3 regions of the Comamonas thiooxydans genome follow, and region 2 is predicted to be linked to each of the others. Evidence: predicted binding sites of a transcription regulator. Region 2 holds the regulator's gene; each other region holds the start of a gene.

Evidence for each region. The regulator LexA, encoded in region 2, represses DNA repair genes until DNA is damaged. The targets are predictions, from matches to a motif close to ACTGTATNNNNATACAGT.
Region 1: a site for LexA is predicted at 2,970-2,987, ahead of CTR2_RS07815 (DUF5131 family protein). Genes of this name have one in related genera too.
Region 3: a site for LexA is predicted at 2,429-2,446, ahead of recA (recombinase RecA). Genes of this name have one in related genera too.

The regions. Positions count from the first base shown of each region.
Region 1 covers NZ_AP026738.1:1,707,278-1,714,359, reverse strand. Annotated here, with positions in the region: gene CTR2_RS07825 (three-Cys-motif partner protein TcmP) at 1-661, opposite strand, end outside; gene CTR2_RS07820 (three-Cys-motif partner protein TcmP) at 761-2,038, opposite strand; gene CTR2_RS07815 (DUF5131 family protein) at 2,075-2,938, opposite strand; gene CTR2_RS07810 (TnsA endonuclease N-terminal domain-containing protein) at 3,040-5,757, opposite strand; gene CTR2_RS07805 (site-specific DNA-methyltransferase) at 5,747-7,082, opposite strand, start outside.
Region 2 covers NZ_AP026738.1:3,669,547-3,676,628, forward strand. Annotated here, with positions in the region: gene adk (adenylate kinase) at 1-656, shown strand, start outside; gene CTR2_RS16990 (asparaginase) at 915-1,898, opposite strand; gene lexA (transcriptional repressor LexA) at 1,981-2,652, shown strand; gene CTR2_RS17000 (hypothetical protein) at 2,821-3,243, shown strand; gene CTR2_RS17005 (hypothetical protein) at 3,663-3,908, shown strand; gene CTR2_RS17010 (universal stress protein) at 4,051-4,512, shown strand; gene CTR2_RS17015 (hypothetical protein) at 4,819-5,145, opposite strand; gene CTR2_RS17020 (hypothetical protein) at 5,396-5,899, shown strand; gene CTR2_RS17025 (hypothetical protein) at 5,918-6,226, shown strand; gene CTR2_RS17030 (hypothetical protein) at 6,322-6,726, shown strand; gene CTR2_RS17035 (FABP family protein) at 6,811-7,082, shown strand, end outside.
Region 3 covers NZ_AP026738.1:5,884,116-5,891,197, reverse strand. Annotated here, with positions in the region: gene CTR2_RS27420 (sensor histidine kinase) at 1-989, opposite strand, end outside; gene CTR2_RS27415 (response regulator) at 1,081-1,758, opposite strand; gene CTR2_RS27410 (MarR family winged helix-turn-helix transcriptional regulator) at 1,874-2,365, opposite strand; gene recA (recombinase RecA) at 2,504-3,613, shown strand; gene recX (recombination regulator RecX) at 3,797-4,267, shown strand; gene CTR2_RS27395 (hypothetical protein) at 4,327-5,061, shown strand; gene yddG (aromatic amino acid DMT transporter YddG) at 5,087-6,007, opposite strand; gene argC (N-acetyl-gamma-glutamyl-phosphate reductase) at 6,208-7,082, opposite strand, start outside.

The DNA of each region.
Region 1 (7,082 bases), 2.0 Mb from region 2:
ACAGAGGTCGATTCCCTTCATCACGAATCAGTGGCATCCGATGACTGATCGCAAACCCAAGTCCTCGTACTAGCCCACACCAGTAATCAAAGAATGCTTCATCAGCATCTCCACGCACAAAAGCAAGTGGGTCGATGTGCTGTCGCCATCCAGGAGCTGCTGCGTCAAATCGAGCACGCTCCGGGTTGTATTCCATCAGAACGTTGCGCCGCAGATCCATCGTGCTGAAATGAACTGCAAAATCGACACGCGGTAACTTCGCCAACTTTTCGATCACATTGAACGAAAGATACTGGAGGTTATAGGGATCAAGGTACGCCAAGCACAACGCGCTCCTTGGGATCGCATTAAGCACTTGATCGACAGTGCTCTCCGCAGCCCCTGGAAAGGCAGTAACTGGCGCGCCTTTCGCACGCAGCCGCTCGGCGCAAGCGGATGCCCTCTCTGCATCCAAATCACCGACAAAGCAGGAAGTAAATCCAACGTCGTCAAGGAGAGAATGCTGCCATGCGACTTGTGCACCTCCCGGGCGTGTCATGGTTTCGCCTTTAACTTGGATGCGTCCAGGGCCGCAAAACAGATCAACAAATACCCGTTGCCTGTGCTTCTCCCGTGCTCGACGAGTACCCTCCACATACTTGGCAAGATAGGTGTGCTTCATGTCTGGCACCCACCGCCCTACCCCCTCCCCTGCTCGACCACGCTCGATAGGAAGATGGGGCCATGGATCTTCATCGCAAATAAGGCGAAAGCTCATAAGCTACACCGTCCTAGGCGCATCAAAAAGAGAGAACTGCTTGTGGCGCTCAATCCAATCCGTATCACGCATATACCGAGCATGCTTCCGCTTCTTTCCATCCTCGCCGGTGATTAAGATATCTTTCTCTGCAGCAAGCCTCTCAAGCACTTCTTTGTACATGAGAGAGGTACCAGGCGAAGTGTTGCAAGTGGAAGAGTAAAGCTGCCCAATTTGTATTGGCTGCCCTCGCTGGGTGATGTTCTCGGCAAGCTGCGTAGTTAGTGCGGCGAATGAATGCGCCTGAGCAACATCATCAAAGCGGAACCCGCCATTGAACTCTTGGCGAAATCCCATCATTGGGGTTGCAAGCATATTCAGGCCAGCACCTCCATAGTGGAGAAAGCAGTTTTGCTTAGCCCAGTGCACTTGCTTCATAACGTCCTGAGCTCTTGGGTGCCTTGAAAGGTGGACGAGCCAGTACTCACCGTGACCAGCCCCCTCCCCGCGTATGAAAAAAGGGGTGAAGTACTCGGCTCCGCACCTCACTACCAAAGCCTGATAGAGCGCGGCTTGAATCAACCGGCGCCAGTCTGCAGCGTCCTCATCTTTAATCTGCTCAATCGAGCGGCCCTCCAAAGCAGTACGGATGTCAATGGAAAGCTTACTGGACATTTGGTCCGCAAAAGCGTCGTTGGTATAAGTGGCGAAGGAGGATACGTGAAATGTGAGGACCACTTCACTCTTTGGCAGCTCCGTAAATATTCGTTGAATTAACGGAGCTGGCACATCGCTGTAGCCGTATTGATCAAGAAAGAAGAGCGCCGTATTCGCACGCGGGGTATGCAGCCCAACTAACTGCAAGACGGAGGATGATGCAGATACAAAATCGTCGCAAATCAAATGGATCGAACGGCCAACTTCATCGCCATAGCCACGCTCATGCAAGACATGCTTCAGATGAGAAAGCGCCTTCGTATCCTTGTCGATAAACACATATTGGACATCTAAGTCGATGGGCTTGCGGCGATGGGCATTGATGCGTACACGAGCCTCCGCTACAGCTCCTAGCATGCGAAGTGGGGAGCCGAGAACTTCGGTCCCCTTCCCTTTAAGGGTGTAAAGCCCGCCGCCACAGAATCCATCAACTAGCGTGATGCGCAGTTGCTCCCTTCCACGGGCGTTCAGTGTTCGCTGCTCAAAATACCGAATCAAGTAATCAACCAGCACCTCATGCTTTGTCAAGCTGTGCGCATCGATCTCTGCGGGCCCATTTGCCCAATCGTAGTGCCTTCGTGCCAAGAGCCAGCCTTTCTGCGAGTACTGAATTTATAAGCTCTACACAGTATTTCCTGTATTTGGGAATTGATCCCAATGGCGCCCCCCCAAAGAGCGACCAGCCTTCCCTTTTCCAACTGCAGCTAGTTTAATCTCCGAACCGTCACGTCGAACGATATGAATTGGAGTTCGTCCGGTGACCAAGCCTTCGGCTTGCTCAAGAGGAGCCCAATGGCCCCATTGCTTGAAGTGAAATGCAACGTCAGCCTCATCGCACTGTTCTTGCAGATCCTCAGGCCATTGAGGCTCCATAGGACGAGCGCCTGGTCCAGACTCGCCTCCGGCAATTACCCAGTCGACACGAGGTTTACCTTTGCCAGGCTGCAGCCATGGTCGCAGATTTAAAGGACCGAGCAAGGGTTCGCAGGAAAGAAAACGGACTGCTGGAGAACTGAATTCAAGCAGGTACTTGATACGTTTCTTTGCCGCATCTTGGTTCTCGACCGTCGCGCCAAGCCAAACATTGGAGGGAAATTCGTAGCCCGTGGGGAGTTGCTTACGCACCAGATGAATCCGCTTGGTCAATAGTAGCCAATCCAGATGCGGAGTGGCTGTAATGAGTTCCAAAAGGCGAAGGCGATGAGGAATCAAGTCCTTGCGGTTTTCAAAAACGTCGGCCATCGAAGCGCAAAACACGCGCCGCCGCGTCTTGCTTTCCTTGGCTTCACGATCCCACTTCAGCGGCTCTTTCCAGTGGGCATCACTGAAAAACCGCCGTTCGGATTTCGCCCCCCACACGTCCTCTCCCAAGCGCTTAGCCCATGTCTCGGCATAGCAATGATCACAAGCGTCGGATACGCGCACGCATCCCCACCACGGGTTGAAGGTGTGGTGTGTCCATTCGATACGGGAGTCTTTTGCCATTGGTTATCCGTCTAGTGTATTGCAGCAGGCTACTGTATTTTTTTACAGTATACCTGCCAGTATTACACCTAGCCTAACTATGTAGCCTGCAGAGCCGGCACCTACAGCAGTACACGAAAACGGCGATTGTCTGCATCAGAAGATTTTAGAATGCGGTATTCCATCCCGCTGGCCACCGCAATCTGCTGCGCAAAGTCCTTCTTGGCCTGCACCACAGCATCCTCGATTTGATTGTCAGCTTTCACCTCAACGATCACGTACTTCAGGCTGCCATCCGGTTCTTCGCGTTGAAAGATGAAGTCCGGGTAGTAACTACGCACGGTGCGCGAATCGGGGTCGATGTACTGAATGAAAAAATCGGACTGGCCGTGGGTCAGCATCCCGGTGAAGTAGATCTTCCGGACTCGCTTCTCACGCAACAGATCCCAGAACAGCCAGTTCTCTGAGCCGGAGTCGAAGCAATAAGTGTCGAGGTGAAAGCTCTTTGCGCGCTCCTCGTCCTTGATTTGCGTGTCGTGCATCCGCACTATCTTGTCCTTAGCTGCAGACACCTCGTAGTAGCCGTTCGGAGGCATCTTGATCAGATCAACCTCGTACTCGTCTTTCTTCTCGTACTCGTCAAGGTCAAACAGCAAGCGGAACAGGCGTGGGATGATCTCGTCGTACAGCAGCTCGTTGAACTCGTTGGTGATGGTCACCAATTCGCCAGTGCCTTCCTTGGTCGCGTCGAGCAGCTCCTCGATCTCCAATGGGCTACGGTTGAGATAGCGAGACACTTCGGCAACCAGCGTCATGGGCGAGAACATTCGTTTCTCGCGGCGGGCGGTCAGGTCGAAGGTACGGCTGTCGGAGGCGCGCGCCGCATCGGCGGCGGTCAGCCCGTCTTGCTGTGTTTCGATCAGGCGGTACTTTTCAACCAGCTCATTCCACTTCTCCCTGCTCTCTCGCTCGGGTATCAGTTCCTGCCCTTGTACGGGCTGCTTCTCGCGCATCTGGAAAAGCTTGCGCACGCGCACCAGCTTGATCTTGACCGGTGGCTCAACCACGCGCACTTCCACGCGCTCCTTTTCCTTTCCGGTTTTCTGCAGCTCGTCGGCGCTGATGCGGAAGTTCTGCTGCAGCTCATCGTTGAGCGTGTTGAGGTTGTCGCCCGAGAGGAAGACGTGGCCCGTGTGCTGGGCCTCGCCGATGGCGCGTAGGCAGCGCATCGTGGCTTGCAGCACAAACACCTTGGACTTGGGCTCGCGGAACAGGCCCACACCGAACAGCGAGCGGCAGTTCCAGCCTTCGCGGCCCTTGTTGACCAGCAGGATGAACTGCTTTTCCGAGCCTTCGGTGTCGAGTCGGTTGAATTCGCGGATGTCGTCGTTGGTAGTGATCTTGCTGTCGCCCACGTTCACCAGGATGCGCGAGGTCGGGATGCCGTGCTTGAGCAGCGCACGCTCGACGGCGGGCTTCAGCTCTTCCGTCAGCTCCTCCACGGTGGCTGCAAAGAAGGCCAGCTTCGGGGAAAGCCCTTCGGGTCGTAGCCCGTCCGTCTCCTTCAGGAAGTTCTCGATGGCAATGTCGACAAACTCGTCGGTGCGCGTGTTGGCGTAGCCGTGCAGTGTTACCTTCTTGAGGAAGCCCTTGTCGATGGCCTCCTTCAGGCCGTAGGCGTAAACCACTTCTGGCAACACCTCGCGCCCCACGTAGGGCGTGCCAGTGTAGTTGTAGCAGGCCACTACGCGCGTGCCCGCAGCATTCAGGCTGGCAGCCAGAATGTCGATGGTAGTGCGCAGGCTAGTGTCCGTTTCCTTGGCCCCGACGCCCATGTCCTTGGCCAGCGCCTTGCCGAAGGCGTGGTGGGCCTCGTCCACGTAGATGCCGAGTTGTTCCAAACGACGCAGCTTCTCGAAGCGCTGGTTGGTGGTCAGTTCGCCTTCTTCCTCTGGCTGGTCAAAGTTGTAGAGGTCGGCGGCGTCGGCATAAACGCCGTTGGCAGCCAGGGTTTCGCCGCTCGAGGCGAACAACTTGGCAGCAGGCGTTTTTTCCTTATGTTGGCGCTTGAGGATGATCTTCTGCGTGTTCGAGACGACAATGTTGAACCGCGAGCGATCCAGCGTGTCCAGCGAGGTACCAGCCTCTTCGAGATAATGGAAACGCAGATGGGTAGTCAGGAAATTGACGTACTCCGGTGGCACCACGCGCATCAGGTCGAAGGACTCGATTTCCTTGAGCGATTGCAGCACCGTCTTATCCGGTGCGAACACCAGTGCGTTGTGGCAATAGTGCGCATCCTTCGGAAATTTGTTGGCCAGCAAGAACTCATAGAAGATGCAGGTAGCCATCAGAATAGTTTTGCCGGTGCCCATCGTTAGCGCAAAGATGTAGTTCGGATAGGCGCGTGAGCTCTTGCGCATCTTCTCGAACAGCACCTTGTACGAATTCAACTCCAGCTCATCGGACTCACCAAACTGGAACATCTCCTGCCCGGCATTACCGAGGAAAGAGCCGAACTTGCGGCCTTCGAACTTCCCGCTACGCTCGTACCACGCCTTGAAGATCTCCTCGACCTTGGCGTTATCAAGAAACTCCTTGAGGAAAACGTAGGTTTCCAGCGCCTCAAACTGCGGCTGGCGCAGGAAGGCTTTGGGGTTCTTGTCCGGGTTGTTGAAATCGAGGTACTTGCGCGTGAGCTCACGATAACTCTGGCGCAGCTTTCCCCGATTGTCCTTGTGGAATTGCCACAGAAAGCGAAAGAAGGCAAAGTCCAGCGACGCGCTGGCGCTGCTCGCCCCCTTGCCACTGGCTTTGGCGGCTGCGCGCTTAGTCGCCATAGCTCACGCTCCCTTCCCAAGATTCCGAAAGCAGGTCGGTAATCTTCACGCGGATGGTACCCGCATCCTGGGGCACAGTGTATTCGCCCTTGACTAGGTCGTTCTTGCCGGGGATGTCTACTACCATCGGTTGCAGCACTGCACCGTCGTAGTTCCAGTCGATCAATACCGACTCGACAAGCTCCTTCCAGTCTTCGACCGACTCCTTTTGAAGCGAGAGCTTTTGCAGCAGGTTCATCGGGTAGAACTTCTCGATAACCAGTTCAGCGCTCTTAATAGAGATCTTCGCCTGCGAGTCGCGCTTGAACTCCAGATCAGCCTTGTCACGCAGAATATCCACTACCTCAACGTCGATCCTAAAGGGCTTAGCGGCTAGCTCTAGTTGAGCAGCCAAATCCGGCTCATGGCCCATGCAGACGAGTGTAATCTTCTCGACCGGACGGTTTGGGGACTCATTCTGCTTGTGCTCCCACGCCCTGTAATCAAAGCCCGCGATCAGCTCGTTCAGATCGGCACGCGTAGCGATGCGGTTGACGGGCATGATTTTGACCATGCGCCCGTCCTTCTCGCCGTCAAATACGGTACTGAACTCCAGCTTCTGCACTTCCAGCGCCTCTATCAACAATTCTTTCGCTTGAACAGGGTTGCGGAACACATCGTAGTGGTTAACGTTATGTAGTTCGAAGCCAGTGAAGTACTGGCTCTTGCCATCTAAGTCTTTCTGGCGCAAGCCATCAGCAACGCCGAGAAGGCGCTTAGTGGTTGTTTGTATCGCACCTAGATTGATGTCCGCACCGATGAAACGGCGTCCGAGTTTCATTGCCACAGCCTGAGCGGTTCCTGACCCCATGAAGCAATCAAAGACGATGTCACCCGGCTTGGAACTAGCAAGGAGAATGCGCTCCAACAGCTCTTCTGGTTTTTGTGTTGGATAGCCCGTCCGCTCTTTTGCAGCCTGATTCACCGGATTTATATTCCACCAGTCCAATGGGAGACTGCCATCTTTGAGGTAGTGCCTAAAGACAAGCTCAGGATTGGTTTTCTCCCATTCAGGACTTACATCCCTATGCCACTGAATCGGGCTTCCTGCTACGTTCTTACCAAATAACCTATAGCGACCATTTTCGTCCTCATATCGATACTTCTTAATGTTCTCCTCAGTATGAGGCCGTAGTACTGCTTCATAGTTAAACGTCCACTCCTCCGATTTCTTAAAGAACAAGATAGTATCGTGCTTAGTGTTCCAGTATTTTTTGCTATTCGCAGCATCTGAATAGCACCAAACCACGTCGTTTAAGAAGTGTTCCTGACCGAACACCTCTTCC
Region 2 (7,082 bases):
TGAAACTGATTTTGTTGGGTGCACCCGGCGCCGGCAAAGGCACTCAGGCGGCCTTTATTTGCCAAAAGTACGGTATCCCTCAAATCTCCACGGGCGACATGCTGCGCGCGGCCGTCAAGGCTGGCACCCCTCTGGGTCTGCAAGCCAAGGCCGTGATGGACGCCGGCCAGCTGGTCAGCGACGATCTGATCATCAACCTGGTCAAGGAGCGCATTGCTCAGCCCGACTGCGCCAAGGGTTTCCTGTTTGACGGCTTCCCCCGCACCATCCCCCAGGCCGATGCCATGAAGGCCGCCGGCGTGAAGCTGGACTATGTGCTGGAAATCGATGTGCCCTTCGACGCCATCATCGAACGCATGAGCGGCCGCCGCAGCCACCCCGCCTCGGGCCGGACCTACCACGTCAAGTTCAACCCTCCCAAGGTGGAAGGCAAGGACGATGTGACCGGTGAAGACCTGGTGCAGCGCGAAGACGACAAAGAAGAAACCGTCAAGAAGCGCCTGGACGTCTACAGCAGCCAGACCCGTCCTCTGGTGGACTACTACAGCAACTGGGCCAAGGCCGATGCAGCAGCGGCCCCCAAGTACCGCGCTATCAGCGGCACAGGTAGCGTGGAAGAAATCACCGAGCGCGCTCTGGCCGCTCTGGCTTCCTGATCACTCGCTCACGGAGCCTTGCCGACTTTTCGCGGTCAGGCATCTCTGTGCAAAAAAGGCCGGTGTCTTCACCGGCCTTTTTTATCAAAGCTCAAGGCCTTCCGACCGGCCTCCGTCCGATGCGGGAAAGCTGCACCGAGGATGGCGTTGCAGTCATCAACATTCATAGCTTTCTGCGCCTACATTCATTGAATTTCAGACAGAAATGCAGTCAATACCCCGCATCAACACCGGCCAGCAGCTCTCAGAATAAGAGCATCAACCCAATGCACAAGGCCAGCCCATCAGCTCCAGCATCAGGCTGATTCTGGCCTTGGCCGCCGGCAGTCTGCTCACACGGCTATCCCGCGCTCCATCAGCTTCCACCACCGGCCCCTCCTCGCACCGGGTCGTGATGCGCAAAGCCATGCCCTGCGCCTGCGCCCAGTCCAAGGCTGGCACCAATGCCTGATGGACCGTGCCATTGCCCGTGCCCACCACCACCACGGCACGCACGCCTGCCGCATGCCAGGCCTGCATCACCGCCAGCGCCACGGCACTGTTGCAGCCCGCATGGCTGTGCAGCAGCTCCACCTGGGGCCATTGACCTGCGGGCGCTAAAGCGATTGCAGGCGAGCCAGCCGCAGCGGCTCTTGGCAGCCCGCCCGTTGCCCAGCGCAGACGCCCTTCCTCCACCCAGCCCTGCGGGCCGGCGCCACTGCCATCGAAGGCATCCACGCGGTAAGGATGCACCTTGCGCACCTGGCGTGCGCTGAACACCCTGCCCGCCATCACCGCCAGCACGCCTCGACCGGCGGCCTGTGCATCGGCCGCACAGGCCACGGCATCGCGCAGATTGCCGGGGCCGTCGGCCGAGATGGCCGTGGCCGGGCGCATGGCACAGGTCAGCACCACGGGCTTTGCCGGACGCAGAACGCATTGCAGAAACCAGGCGGTTTCCTCCAGGGTGTCGGTGCCGTGGGTGATCACGATGCCGCTCACATCATCACGCGCGAGCAGCTCGGCACAGCGCAGCGCGAGCGCATGCCATGTCGCATGATCCATATCCTTGCTGTCCAGTTGCGCCAGTTGTTCCGCCTGAAGCGACGCAGCGGCAACGCACTCCAGGTCCGGCACGGCCTGCAGCAGTTGAGCCACGCCCAGCTGGGCCGCGCGGTAGCCCACGCTGGTGCTGGCCTGCTCGGCGACACCGGCAATCGTGCCACCCGTGCCCAGGATGAGGATATTTTTGTCACGTTCCACTTGCAGTCCTCTTCAAACTGATTAAAAATACAGGTACTGGATGAACACACAGTATTCATCATCGATCGATCAAGGAATGCCCATGGACCACCCCAAGCTCACTCCCCGCCAGCAGCAGATTCTGGACCTCATCCAGTCCACCATCGCTCGCACGGGTGCGCCTCCTACCCGGGCCGAGATTGCCAGCACCTTTGGCTTCAAGTCGGCCAATGCTGCAGAAGAGCATTTGCAGGCACTCGCCCGCAAGGGCGTCATAGATCTGGTCAGCGGCACATCGCGCGGCATTCGCCTGCGCGCCGATACCGTGCGCAACATCAATGCGGCACGCGGTGCCAGCTTTGCGCTGCCGCTCACGGCCCTGGCCCCGCTGGTGCTTCCCCTGGTCGGCCGCGTCGCTGCTGGCTCGCCTATTCTGGCCCAGGAACATATCGATCAGAGCTATTCGGTCGAGCCCAGCCTGTTTGCCGCCAAGCCCGATTACCTGCTCAAGGTCCGCGGCATGTCCATGCGTGACGCGGGAATCATGGACGGCGATCTGCTGGCAGTACAGGCCACGCATGAAGCGCGCAACGGCCAGATTGTGGTGGCCCGCCTCGGCGACGACGTGACCGTCAAGCGCTTCAAGCGCACGCCTCAAGGCATCGAGCTGCTGCCCGAGAACCCCGACTACAAGATCATTCACGTCGATCCTGAAGAGCCATTCGCCATCGAAGGCCTGGCCGTAGGCCTTATCCGCAACAGCATGTTCATGTAAACGGCAGACGGCGTCCCTCCGCCTATGCAGCGGAGGCACCGAGCCTCTTTCCCTCTCAAGCCCAGGTGGTAGGCGCGAAGCCGTTGAGCTTCGCCCTGGGCGGAGCTTTGTCGGAAGAATGCAATCCTGCCCTTATCCATGCCGCAAGGTCATCAAAGGAGTTGCCAAATGGGATTCGCCACATCACTGCAGGCGTTGACACGCCTGACCCTTAAAAGCCTGCCTGCCACGCTGTCGCTCAACCCGAACTTCAGCTCCGATGATGCAAGCGACACCGCTGCAAAACCTGCATCCTTCACTACCAATCGTCCAAAGGCGAAGCAGATCAGCATTCCTGTCATGCGCGCCAACCGCGGCCGCAGTCGCCTGGGCAGCAATACGCTTTGTCCTCAAACCTTTGCAGCGACACCAGAGCTGCAATCGCCAATAACCGACGAGTCTAGGCAAGCAGCTTCTCCACGACTTCTCAAAATCGTGCAGCGAGAACCACGCAAGCAGCCCGAATGCCTGCTGATCTGCGGACGCATGGCCGATGTCTGTGCCGCGCTGGAGCGTATGGCACTCCATGAGCAAACAGCCCCGCAAGTCTGAAAGCACAGTGAGGTTTGACTGCCTGCACCCATGCAACCTCGAGCCCGACCCGCGATAGGCCTGCAGGCGATGCAACAAAGCTTCCCTATGCATCCAACAGGAAGCCATCTCAACGCTCTTTACCCATCGGCTGGCAGATATGGCGCCAGACAACTCTGCCAGCAGTGCATAGGCCAAAAACTCGATATCGCCAGAGCAGGCCCTCTGTGTTTACGCCGAACGATCTGGATCGCCATGTAAATTATTTGCCGATGCTCTGCCTGCGCCTGTACGCCGGAACGCATTTCGCACAAGCCTCGCAGCCTTCCAAACTCCTTGTCAGGCGCGAATATGCGTCAGAACGGATACCCGGATCAGGGTATTGCGGCACCTCTTCGACAGTGGAAACATTCATATACACATGTCAACGAGGGCGTCTTATGAGTGCCTACCGCAAGCTCTTGCAGCACATACAGGCCAAAGACGCCAATGGAGACCTGCGCCTGATTCTGGTCTATCAGAGTTTTGATGAGGTCGACATGCCGCATGGCGTCTCCATACGCCCGTCTACCATTTACTTTGAAACTGCCGATCATCAGGAGGTCAACTGGCTCAATCCGCAGCAGTTCGAGATAGAGGCCACTGGCGAAATCCTCAATCGCGTTCCTCCTTCGCCCGAGGAATGAGACAACTCGACGCGATCGGCCCCGTTACAGAGTCTTACCTCCTGTCTACAACTCTGCTGCATCAAGAACTAGGCATTGCGCGGCTCGAAATATTGGAATAAATTGATTCTCAGGCACATCTTCCGGCATCAGGAGGCTGAACATGTTCAAGCACCTGCTCATTCCCACCGATGGCACCAAACTGTCAGAGGCTGCCGTGCGTGCTGGCGTTCTGCTCGCGCGTGAACAAGGCGCCAAGGTGACCGGCCTTTATGTCATGCCCGACTACCGAGCCATCATCTACGGCGCAGACGCACTGCTGACTTACAACAGCACAGAGTTCGAGCGAAGTGCCAACAGCGATGCAGATGCGGCTTTGCAGTTCGTTGACCAGATTGCCAAGCCTGAAGGCGTACCCTGCAACTTTGTGCGAGTCACCCACGCCTCTGTTTACCAAGCCATTGTTCAGCAGGCACAGGAATTGCAATGCGACCTGATTTGCATGGCTTCACACGGTCGCAAAGGTATCGGTGGAATTTTGCTGGGCAGCGAAACCCAGCGCGTTCTGACGCACAGCCATGTCCCGGTGCTGGTACACCGGCCCGCCTCCACCGGCAAACATTAAGGAGCCAGAAATATCGAATAGCAGTCCTGCATGTCGCACGCTTGCCTCGATACAAGATGGGCTCAAGCGACTTGCAAGTCATGGCTGCAAAATGCAGGCCAGCCAGTCAGGAGTTGCTGGCCGCACCCGATGGGGCAACCTGTCAACCGTTCAAACGCGTCAGCAACAGTGCAAGAGCGATAAACGGCGATTGAGGCCAAAGTAACGCCTCTGCCAACTATTCAAATGCATTGACTGTGTGAGCTGCAGAACCGGATCGAGAGGACCCCAAAACTTGCCCGCCTTGCGCGGGCATTTTTTTGGCTGCTAGGCACATCGCTCCGATACTTCTCCCAATCGCTCGCGATGCCCTGGCAAGGTGAACAGAATCTGGAGATTCTGCGAGTCCATTTGCTGCACCACGATGGAGCCGTCTTCGTGCAGATAGATCCGCACAGTGTGTGCATCATCCAGATCCCAGTGCGCAACACTCGTATTCACCCCCCGCCAGCCATGCTCCTCGCACAGCCGACGCCGGCGCAAGGCCTTCAAAAATTCCTGCGAAGCACCGAGCTCTGCATTGGTTTGCACCCAGCTGTCGATCACCAGCTCATAAGCCATCTGCTGCGTATGGCAAGGCTTGGCCAGCTTCATATGCCTGATCCAGGCATCTAGACGGGAGGCAAAAGTGTATTGCAGGTGGTGGGACATGGGCTTTTTTTTGAATTCAGTAGGGCATCGGGCTAGATCGCCACTTGCGCATCAAAATCAGAATTTTCCTACGCCCAATTTACCGAAAAGTGCAGCAGAAACAAAATCTACATCACCAATAGGTTCAGGGTTTAACACTGCTTGATGACTGGCCTGAGAGACAGCTGGCAAAGCGAGACTGGCCAGAGCCACGGTGAACCCTGAGCCTGCACGGTGGCATGTATCAAGGATTGGACAAGCTGGCTTTTGGACGCTTGCCAGCTGCTCAGCCACCGCATTGCCAAGTCTTTCGGGAGTACCTACCGATGACTTGCTTGTTGGAATTCAGGCAAGGCGATTCAGCCCTTCTTTCGATGACTCAGGCCTAGAGCATCGTCATTCTGAAATTCAATGTGCCCCTCTAAAAATTGTCATCATCAGGCAATCTTTACGCTCAAACCCATGCCAGCTCAAGATAGATTTCATTAAAAAAATCTATCTTTTCACTCAGTTACTTAGCACGGCTACTTCATCAAGAAAAGATGACAGCGGCACCGGCAAAGCACCTCCTCAGAGCTTCAAAGAAGCTCACACATCAGATCTGCTCTATCCATTAGCGCGATCTGTAAGTGCCTACATACTTCCTTACATCCTCTTGATACAACATCAGTCAAATGCAATGAAATGTCAGCTCGCAGGTCCTGCGGCAAGTCGCTGAGCAACAGGGAGTGTTGTCATGAGAAAAGTTAATCCTGCCGCCAAGAACGCGAACCGCGCTTTTGTCCGGCTGCACACGTATGTGACCAAGCAATTCGACTGGGATCTCTTCACCAAGGACTACCGGGTAGTCCTGCACACAGACGAGGATGGAGGCGTCACGCTCTACATCGTCAAGGTCTTCGACAAGGATGGACAGCCTGCCGCACTAGGGCCAAAGATCCCTAACCAGATTACGTTCTCTTACCGTCAGGCTCCCATCATGTCGGTATGGACAGAGTTCTTTAACGACGGCAAATTCAGTTGGCGCAATGTCTCCTGCCGCTAGGGCGCGGCGGTGGAGGATGGTGGATTGGCTGTCGGCATAGACACCCGTCGCTGCGCCAGGAGCGCCATCCTGTCCAACACATTCAGGAGAGTTGCATGACCCGCTTCCAACCGATGCTTGCAACTGCTGCCCTGCTCAGTCTCATGACGCTACATCTCAGCAGCAGCTCCATGGCACAGGCCGCCTTTACAACTCCGGGCGGCTACACCAACTCCTACAGCGGCCAGATCACGGGCAACGGCATCGTGCAATACGGGCTCGAAACGCGTCCCTTCCAGCGCATGACCGTCACGCTCAACACCAACAACCCGTCCAGCCAGATGAACGTCTTCAAGGACGGCTCTGCCCAGCCTCTATGCCAAGGCTCGGCCAACAACAACATCTGCACCTTCCGCATCGAGCGTGGTGCCAGCTATCGCGTGCTGATCTTCCTCACGCGTGAAGCCGCCCAGCGCGGCGAAAGTGCACGCTTTACGCTCACCACCGAAGAAAGCACCTGACAGCTTGACTGCTGTCAAGAACCCCTCAGTCCATGGCTTGTAAACTGGCTTCAACAGATTCAAAGTGAAAGCCCGTTACACGATATGGAAAACTTTCCCAAAGACATCTACACCGAGCCCACGCCCGATGTGAATACCCTGGCCAACCTCGGCCCCCTCACCGGCATGGCCGGCATCTGGACTGGCAAGCGCGGCCTGGATATCAATCCCAAGGCTGACGGGCCTGAAAAGCAGGCCTTTATCGAGCACATGGAATGCCAGCCCATCGATGCGCAAACCAACGGGCCACAGCTCTTCTATGGCCTGCGCTACCACACACGCATCGTCAAGCCCGACGATGTGGAAACCTTTCACGA
Region 3 (7,082 bases), 2.2 Mb from region 2:
TCCTGTACCACCTCGGTGACGATGCGCACGAGGTTGCAGCCCTGCATGGCGGGCACGGCGCTCTCGGCCCGTGCCAGTGCCAGCAGCTGATTGACCGTATGGGTGGCGCGCATGCTTGAGCGGCCGATCTGCGCCAGCGAGCGCTTCAGGTCTTCGGTATTCGTGCCCTCGCGCTGGGCCAGGTCGGCCTGCATGCGCAGGCCCGCCAGCGGGGTCTTGAGCTGGTGGGCCGCGTCGGCCAGAAAACGTTTTTGCGTGGCGATGGAGTCATGCAGGCGCTGCAGCAGATCGTTGACCGAATCGACCAGCGGCACCACCTCCAGCGGCACATCCTTGTGATTGATGGGCGAGAGATCCTCGGGCTTGCGCGCGCGGATGCGCTCCTCCAGCCGGTGCAGCGGTTTGATGCCGCGTGCCAGCGCCAGCCAGACCAGCAGGGCGGCCAGCGGCAGGATGACGAACTGCGGCAGCATCACGCCCTTGATGATTTCCGTGGCCAGCACGCTGCGCTTTTCGCGCGTTTCGGCGACCTGCACCAGGGCGTTGGGCTCGCCGGGCAGCGGCATGCGCACCCAGATATAGGCCACGCGCAGGTCAATGCCCTTGTATTCCTCATCGCGCAGCAGCACCGTGCCCGTGGGCGGGTCCTCATCGGTGGTGGGCGGGCGGGGCAGGTCGCGCTCGCCGGCCAGATATTCGCCCTTGGTGCCGCTGACCTGGAAGAACACCGTGTCCGATTCATCGGCGCGCAGGATCTCGCTGGCCGACTGCGGCAGATTGAACTGCACCTTGCCGCGCTGCACGATGACCAGCTGAGCCAGGGCCTGGGCGTTGTACTCCAGCGCGCGATCAAAGGGCTTGTTGGCCAGACCCTGGGCCACCAGCCAGGTCAGCGCCAGGCTCACGGGCCAGAGCAGCAGCAGCGGCGTGAGCATCCAGTCGAGGATCTCGCCAAAGAGGGATCGCTGCTCACGCTGAAAGATCTTCATGGGTGGGGCGCTATCTCATACAAGAGGCAGCCAGCGAGGGCCGCCCCGAAGCAAAGGCTGCCGTCCCCCTGGGGGGAAGCGGCGGGGCCGCTCAGGGGGGGGTGATTTTTTCCAGGCAATACCCGAGGCCGCGCACGGTGGCGATGCGGATCGGGCCTTTCTCGATTTTCTTGCGCAGGCGGTGGATATAGACCTCGATGGCGTTGTTGCTCACCTCTTCGCCCCATTCGCACAGGCGCTCCACCAACTGGTCCTTGCTGACCAGGCGGCCCGCGCGCTGCAGCAGCACCTCCAGCAGGCCCAGCTCGCGCGCCGACAGCTCCACCATCTTGCCGTCTATGGTGGCGACCCGGCCAGTCTGGTCATAGACCAGCGGACCATGCTTGATGGTGGAACTGGCGCCACCCATACCGCGACGCGTGAGGGCGCGCACGCGCGCTTCCAGCTCGGACAGCGCAAACGGCTTGGCCATGTAGTCGTCGGCCCCATAGTCCAGGCCTTGCACCCGCTCCTCGATGGAGTCGGCGGCCGTGAGAATCAGCACCGGCAGCGCATCGCCGCGCCCACGCAGGCGCTTGAGCACTTCGAGGCCGTGCACCTTGGGCAGGCCCAGATCGAGAATCAGCAAATCGAATTCGCTGCTGGTCAGCAAGGCGGTATCGGCCTCGCTGCCATTGGCCACATGGCTGACGACGGCGCCCGAGCTGCGCAGCGTGCGCAGCAGGCCGTCTGCCAGCACCTGGTCGTCTTCGGCAATCAGTATGCGCATGGGAGTCTCCTACTTGTTATGTGTGCCTGTTTGCACTTTTGCTGCCATTGTAGGGATGGCCCATGGCTGCTCTGGGCAATTCTCGACAGCCGCTCATAGGCGTCAATACAGAATCTCAGTAGCCTTCGGCATAGGCTTCCAGGCCCAGCGCGACCACGGTGGCCACATCCGCGCCCACGGCTTCGCGAAATTCGGCCTCGGCCTGGCTTACGGCGTCGTGAAAAGCCTGAAGCCAGGCCAGGCCCGCATCGGTGAAGCGCACGCGCCTGGCGCGCGCATCGTGCGGGTCGGCCTCGCGCGTGACCAGGCCCCAGGCTTCGCACTGCGCCACCAGATCGGCCATGGCCTGCTTGGTCATGCCGGCCTTGTCGGCAAGATCGGTGAGCCGGTCGCCAGCCAGCGACAGATGGCGCGTGATGTGGATATGGGCCGCACCTACCTTGTCGCGCGCCGCCAGATTGGATAGCGCCAGCGGCACCTCCACTGCACGCGCCATGAGCTGCAGCACGCGCGCATCGAAGCGGCGCATGGCATGGCCGAGCAAACGGCCCAGATGGGTCTGGCGCCAGGCATCGGCGGGCGGGGTGACGGGAGCGATTTCCGACATGGATAAATAGTAAGGCAAACTGACTAAATATTTAAATAAATCTGCAGCATCCACATCTAAACTACTGTTCAAGCATCCAGCCTGAATGCAAAAACAGGACTGGCCACAGACAGTCATTCACCTACTTCGGAGCCTGATATGAACGCCATCGCCAAGACCAACGACGCCAACAGCGAAAAAGCCAAAGCCCTGGCAGCCGCCCTGGCCCAGATCGAAAAGCAGTTCGGCAAGGGCACCATCATGAAGCTCGGTGAAGGTGAAGCCATCGAAGACATTCAGGTCGTTTCCACCGGCTCCCTGGGTCTGGACATTGCTCTGGGCGTAGGTGGTCTGCCCCGTGGTCGCGTGATCGAAATCTACGGTCCCGAATCCTCGGGCAAGACCACGCTGACGCTGCAGGTCATTGCCGAGATGCAAAAGCAGGGCGGCACCTGCGCCTTCATTGACGCCGAACATGCGCTGGACACCAGCTACGCCCAGAAGCTGGGCGTGAACCTCAGCGACGTGCTGATCAGCCAGCCTGACACCGGTGAGCAGGCCCTGGAGATCTGCGACAGTCTGGTGCGTTCGGGTGCCGTGGACCTGATCGTCATCGACTCGGTGGCCGCATTGACGCCCAAGGCCGAAATCGAAGGCGAGATGGGCGATGCCCTGCCTGGCCTGCAGGCCCGTCTGATGAGCCAGGCCCTGCGCAAGCTGACGGCCACCATCAAGAAGACCAACTGCATGGTCATCTTCATCAACCAGATCCGCATGAAGATCGGCGTGATGTTCGGCTCGCCCGAGACCACCACCGGCGGCAATGCGCTGAAGTTCTATGCCTCCGTGCGTCTGGATATCCGCCGCACCGGCACCATCAAGAAGGGTGACGAGGCCATCGGCAACGAAACCAAGGTCAAGGTCGTGAAGAACAAGGTCTCGCCTCCCTTCAAGACGGCCGAGTTCGACATCCTGTTTGGCGAAGGCATCAGCCGCGAAGGCGAGATTCTGGACATGGGCGTGAACGCCAAGATTCTGGAAAAGAGCGGTGCCTGGTATGCCTACAACGGCGAAAAAATCGGCCAGGGCCGTGACAACTCGCGTGAGTTCCTGCGCGAGAACCCCGCGCTGGCCATCGAAATCGAAAACAAGGTGCGCGATAGCCTGGGCATCAAGCTGCTGCCCGTGGACGGTGCTGCTGCTGCCGAAGCCAAGCCTGCCAAGGGCGGCAAGGGCAAGGTGGACAAGGACGGAGTGATTGAAGGCTGATTCTTCCCCCTGAGGCGCCATGCGCCTTTCGCGAAAGGGGACGACATCCTCGCTGCGATGCGGCCCTTGCTTGATGTCCCTGGCTTGGTAAACGCCAGTGTTTGAGTGCGGGCCTCATTGCTCAAAAGGTTTGCCATCTTTGCGCAGGTTCGTCCTGCGCCTTTTTGTTTTTGGAGATGCGTCGTGAGCTTTGCCAAGCTTTCACTCAAGGGTCGAGCCCTGAGGCTGCTGGGGCAGCGCGAGCATTCGCGGCTGGAGTTGCAGCGCAAGCTGGCGCCGTATGTGGAAGAGGGCGATGACCTGCAGGCCATTCTCGATGAGCTGGAAAAGCGCGGCTTCATCAGCGTGCAGCGGGTGGTGGATTCCGTCATTCACAGCAAGTCCAGCCGCTTTGGCACGGCGCGGCTGGTGCAGGAGTTGCGCAGCAAAGGGCTGGACGATGAAGTGGTGCGCAACGCGAGCGAGCAACTGCGCGATACCGAGCTGGAGCGCGCCCGCGAGCTGTGGCGCAAGCGCTTTGGTACGCCGCCTGCCGATATCAAGGAAAAGGCCAAACAGCTGCGCTTCATGGCGTCGCGGGGCTTTTCGGCAGACGTGGCTTCACGCGTGCTGCGCGATGCCCCATACTGCGCAGCACCCGACAGCGAAGACTGAGCTGCAGCCTGCTCCCTCCTGCTGGACGAGGAACCGCTTCTTACACCGGAGGGACCCACGTGCTGACTGCTTCGCAACCCCCTGACGCCCCATCCGCCCTGCGCGTGGGCCTGAGTGCCGGCAAATCGCTGCTGGGCGGCCTGATGCTCGGTGCCTTGCTGGCCCTGGTGCTGGGCTGCGGCGCGGCCGTGTTCTATTTTTCGCGCCTGATGGCCGATCCCGGCCAGGGCATTCATGCCTCGGCGCATACCGGCATCTACGGCGCCGTGATCAGCCTGCTGATGTCGCCGCCGCTGCTGGTGGCCGTGGTGCTGATCTTCATCATTCCCGCCTACCTCATAGTCGGTCTGCAGCTGGGCCGTGCCCGTGCGGCAGGCAAGCTGGTGGCGCGTTACGGCAAGGGCCTGGCCGAGCGTCTGGCGGCCATGCTGGCACAGCGCATCGAGGCCCTGCCCAGCGCTCACAAGGCCATGCACAAGGCGGCTGACCTGCTCACCGTGGGCGCGGCGATGGAGCATCTTCAGCCCTGGGTGGGTAACGGGCGTGCCGTGCAGTTCGTGGTGCGCAGCGTGCTCAATCGCCTGCCGCTGGCCGACCTGCTCGAGGAATGGGGCCACACGCGCGCCGAGTGGGGCAGCGAAGGCGGCAAGGACGATCCGGCGCTGCGCGCCTTTCTGGGCGCCCGCATCCAGGAGATGCTGCAGGGTCTGACCGAGCCGCCCTGGACGCTGTTGTGGATCTTGCTGGCCGGGCATGCCGCCGTGCTCGGCTTGGGCATCTGGATGACGGCCTGAGGGCCCCGGCGGGCGCGATGCCGGCCTAATCCCGGCTGCTGCGCGTCGCCCACCAGCAGACCAGCGAACCCAGCGTTACCAGTGCCACGCCTTGCCAAAAGCTCCAGCCCGGCAGCACTTGCAGCAGTGCGCTGGCCATCAGCGCCGAGAGCACGGGCGTGAAATAGGACGCCGCGGCCAGCAGGGCCAGCTTGCCATGCTGGATGCCGTGCTCCCAGCAGCTATAGCCCAGTGCCGTGAGCGCTCCGACCAGCAAGACCTGGCCGGCGGTGAGCCAGGTCCAGAGCATGGGCTGTGGCTCGCCCAGCATCAGCCACTTGAGCCACAGTGCGATGGCAGTCCAGGTCACGAACAGGCCTACGGCGTTGAAGCCTGAGCCATAGCGGCGCGCCAGCAGCGAGTAGGTTGGCCAGAGCAGGGCGGCTGCAAAACCCATGCCATAGGCCAGCGGGTTGCCCAGCACATGGCTCCACATGACCGGCAGGCTGAAGCTGTCGCCGCCCAGCACGCGCGCCAGACCCCACAGGCAGATCAGCACGCCTGGCCACAGCCACCAGCGAGCCGCCTGCTGGCCGCACAGCACGGCCAGCACGATGGTGAGGCTGGGCCAGAGATAGTTGATGAGCCCGATTTCCATGGCCTGGCTGCGGTCGTGGGCCAGGCCCACGGCCACGGACAGGCAGATTTCATAGACCACGAACAGCAGGCCGCAGCCCCAGAGGTAGGCAGGGTGCATGCTGCGCCAGCGTGCCAGCTCGCGCCAGCCTTTGCGCCCACGTGCGACGGCAATGCAGATGGCGGCCATGGTGTAGATGCAGGCCGCGCCGCCGACGGCACCCAGCGGCTCGGCCACGGCGCGCATCAGGCCCACGGTGCAGCTCCAGCAGAGCACGGCCAGCAGGCCGATGAGCGTGGCACGCCGGGCAGCGGCTTCAGAGGGGTTCATGGGGATGCGCTTTTAAAACAGGAGCTCTGTGCGCAATATAGACAATGAATCAATGCATTTTCTGCATTGAATTTCTTGGCTGAAGAGCGCTGCAAGCTATTGATTTTATTGTTTGTCCGGAGCGGGGCCAAGTGCTGATCTTCGCCGCGAAGCCAATAAAAAACGGCCCTAAGGGCCGTTTCAGCAGATGCGGGGCGTGCTCAGAGACCCAGCATGATCTGCAGGTTCTGCACGGCAGCGCCGCTGGCACCCTTGCCCAGATTGTCCAGGCGTGCGATCAGCACGGCCTGGCGGTATTGCTCGTTGGCAAACACACGCAGCTCCAGCTTGTTGGTATTGGCCAGGGTATCTGCGGCCAGCTTGTTGTCGTCCGTGGGCGGCAGCACGCTGACCCAGTTGGCGCTGGTGTTGGTCTGGGCGTAATGGCTGGCCAGGGCGTCGTGCAGGTCGGCGGCCTTGGGCGCGCCGGGCAGCAGATCGAGGTGCAGCGGCAGCTGCACCAGCATGCCCTGGGCAAAGTTGCTCACGGCGGGGATGAACACGGGGCGGCGGGTCATGCCGGTGTAGTGCAGGATTTCGGGAATGTGCTTGTGCGACAGGCCCAGTGCGTAGGCCTCGTAAGGCGCGGCATCGCCGCCTTCATAGGCTTCGATCATGGTGCGGCCGCCGCCGGTGTAGCCGGACACGGAGGGCAGGCTCACGGGGTAGTCGGCGGGAATCAGGCCGGCAGCCACCAGCGGTGCCAGCAGGGCGATGGCGCCCGTGGCATAGCAGCCGGGGTTGGAGACGCGGGTGGCGTTCTTCACGGCGTCGAGCTGGCCGGCGCGCAGTTCGGGGAAACCGTAGACCCAGCTCGCGGCCGTGCGATGGGCGGTGGAGGCGTCGATGATCTTGATGGCGCGGCCGGTCTCTGCGGTGATGGAGTCCACCATGGCGGCGGTTTCGCGGGCGGCATCGTCGTGCAGGCAGAGGATGACCAGATCCACACCGGCAATCAGAGAGCGTTTGGCGGCGGGGTCCTTGCGCAGTGCGGGGTCGATGCTGACCAGCTCCACACCTGCAAAATCGACCAGAC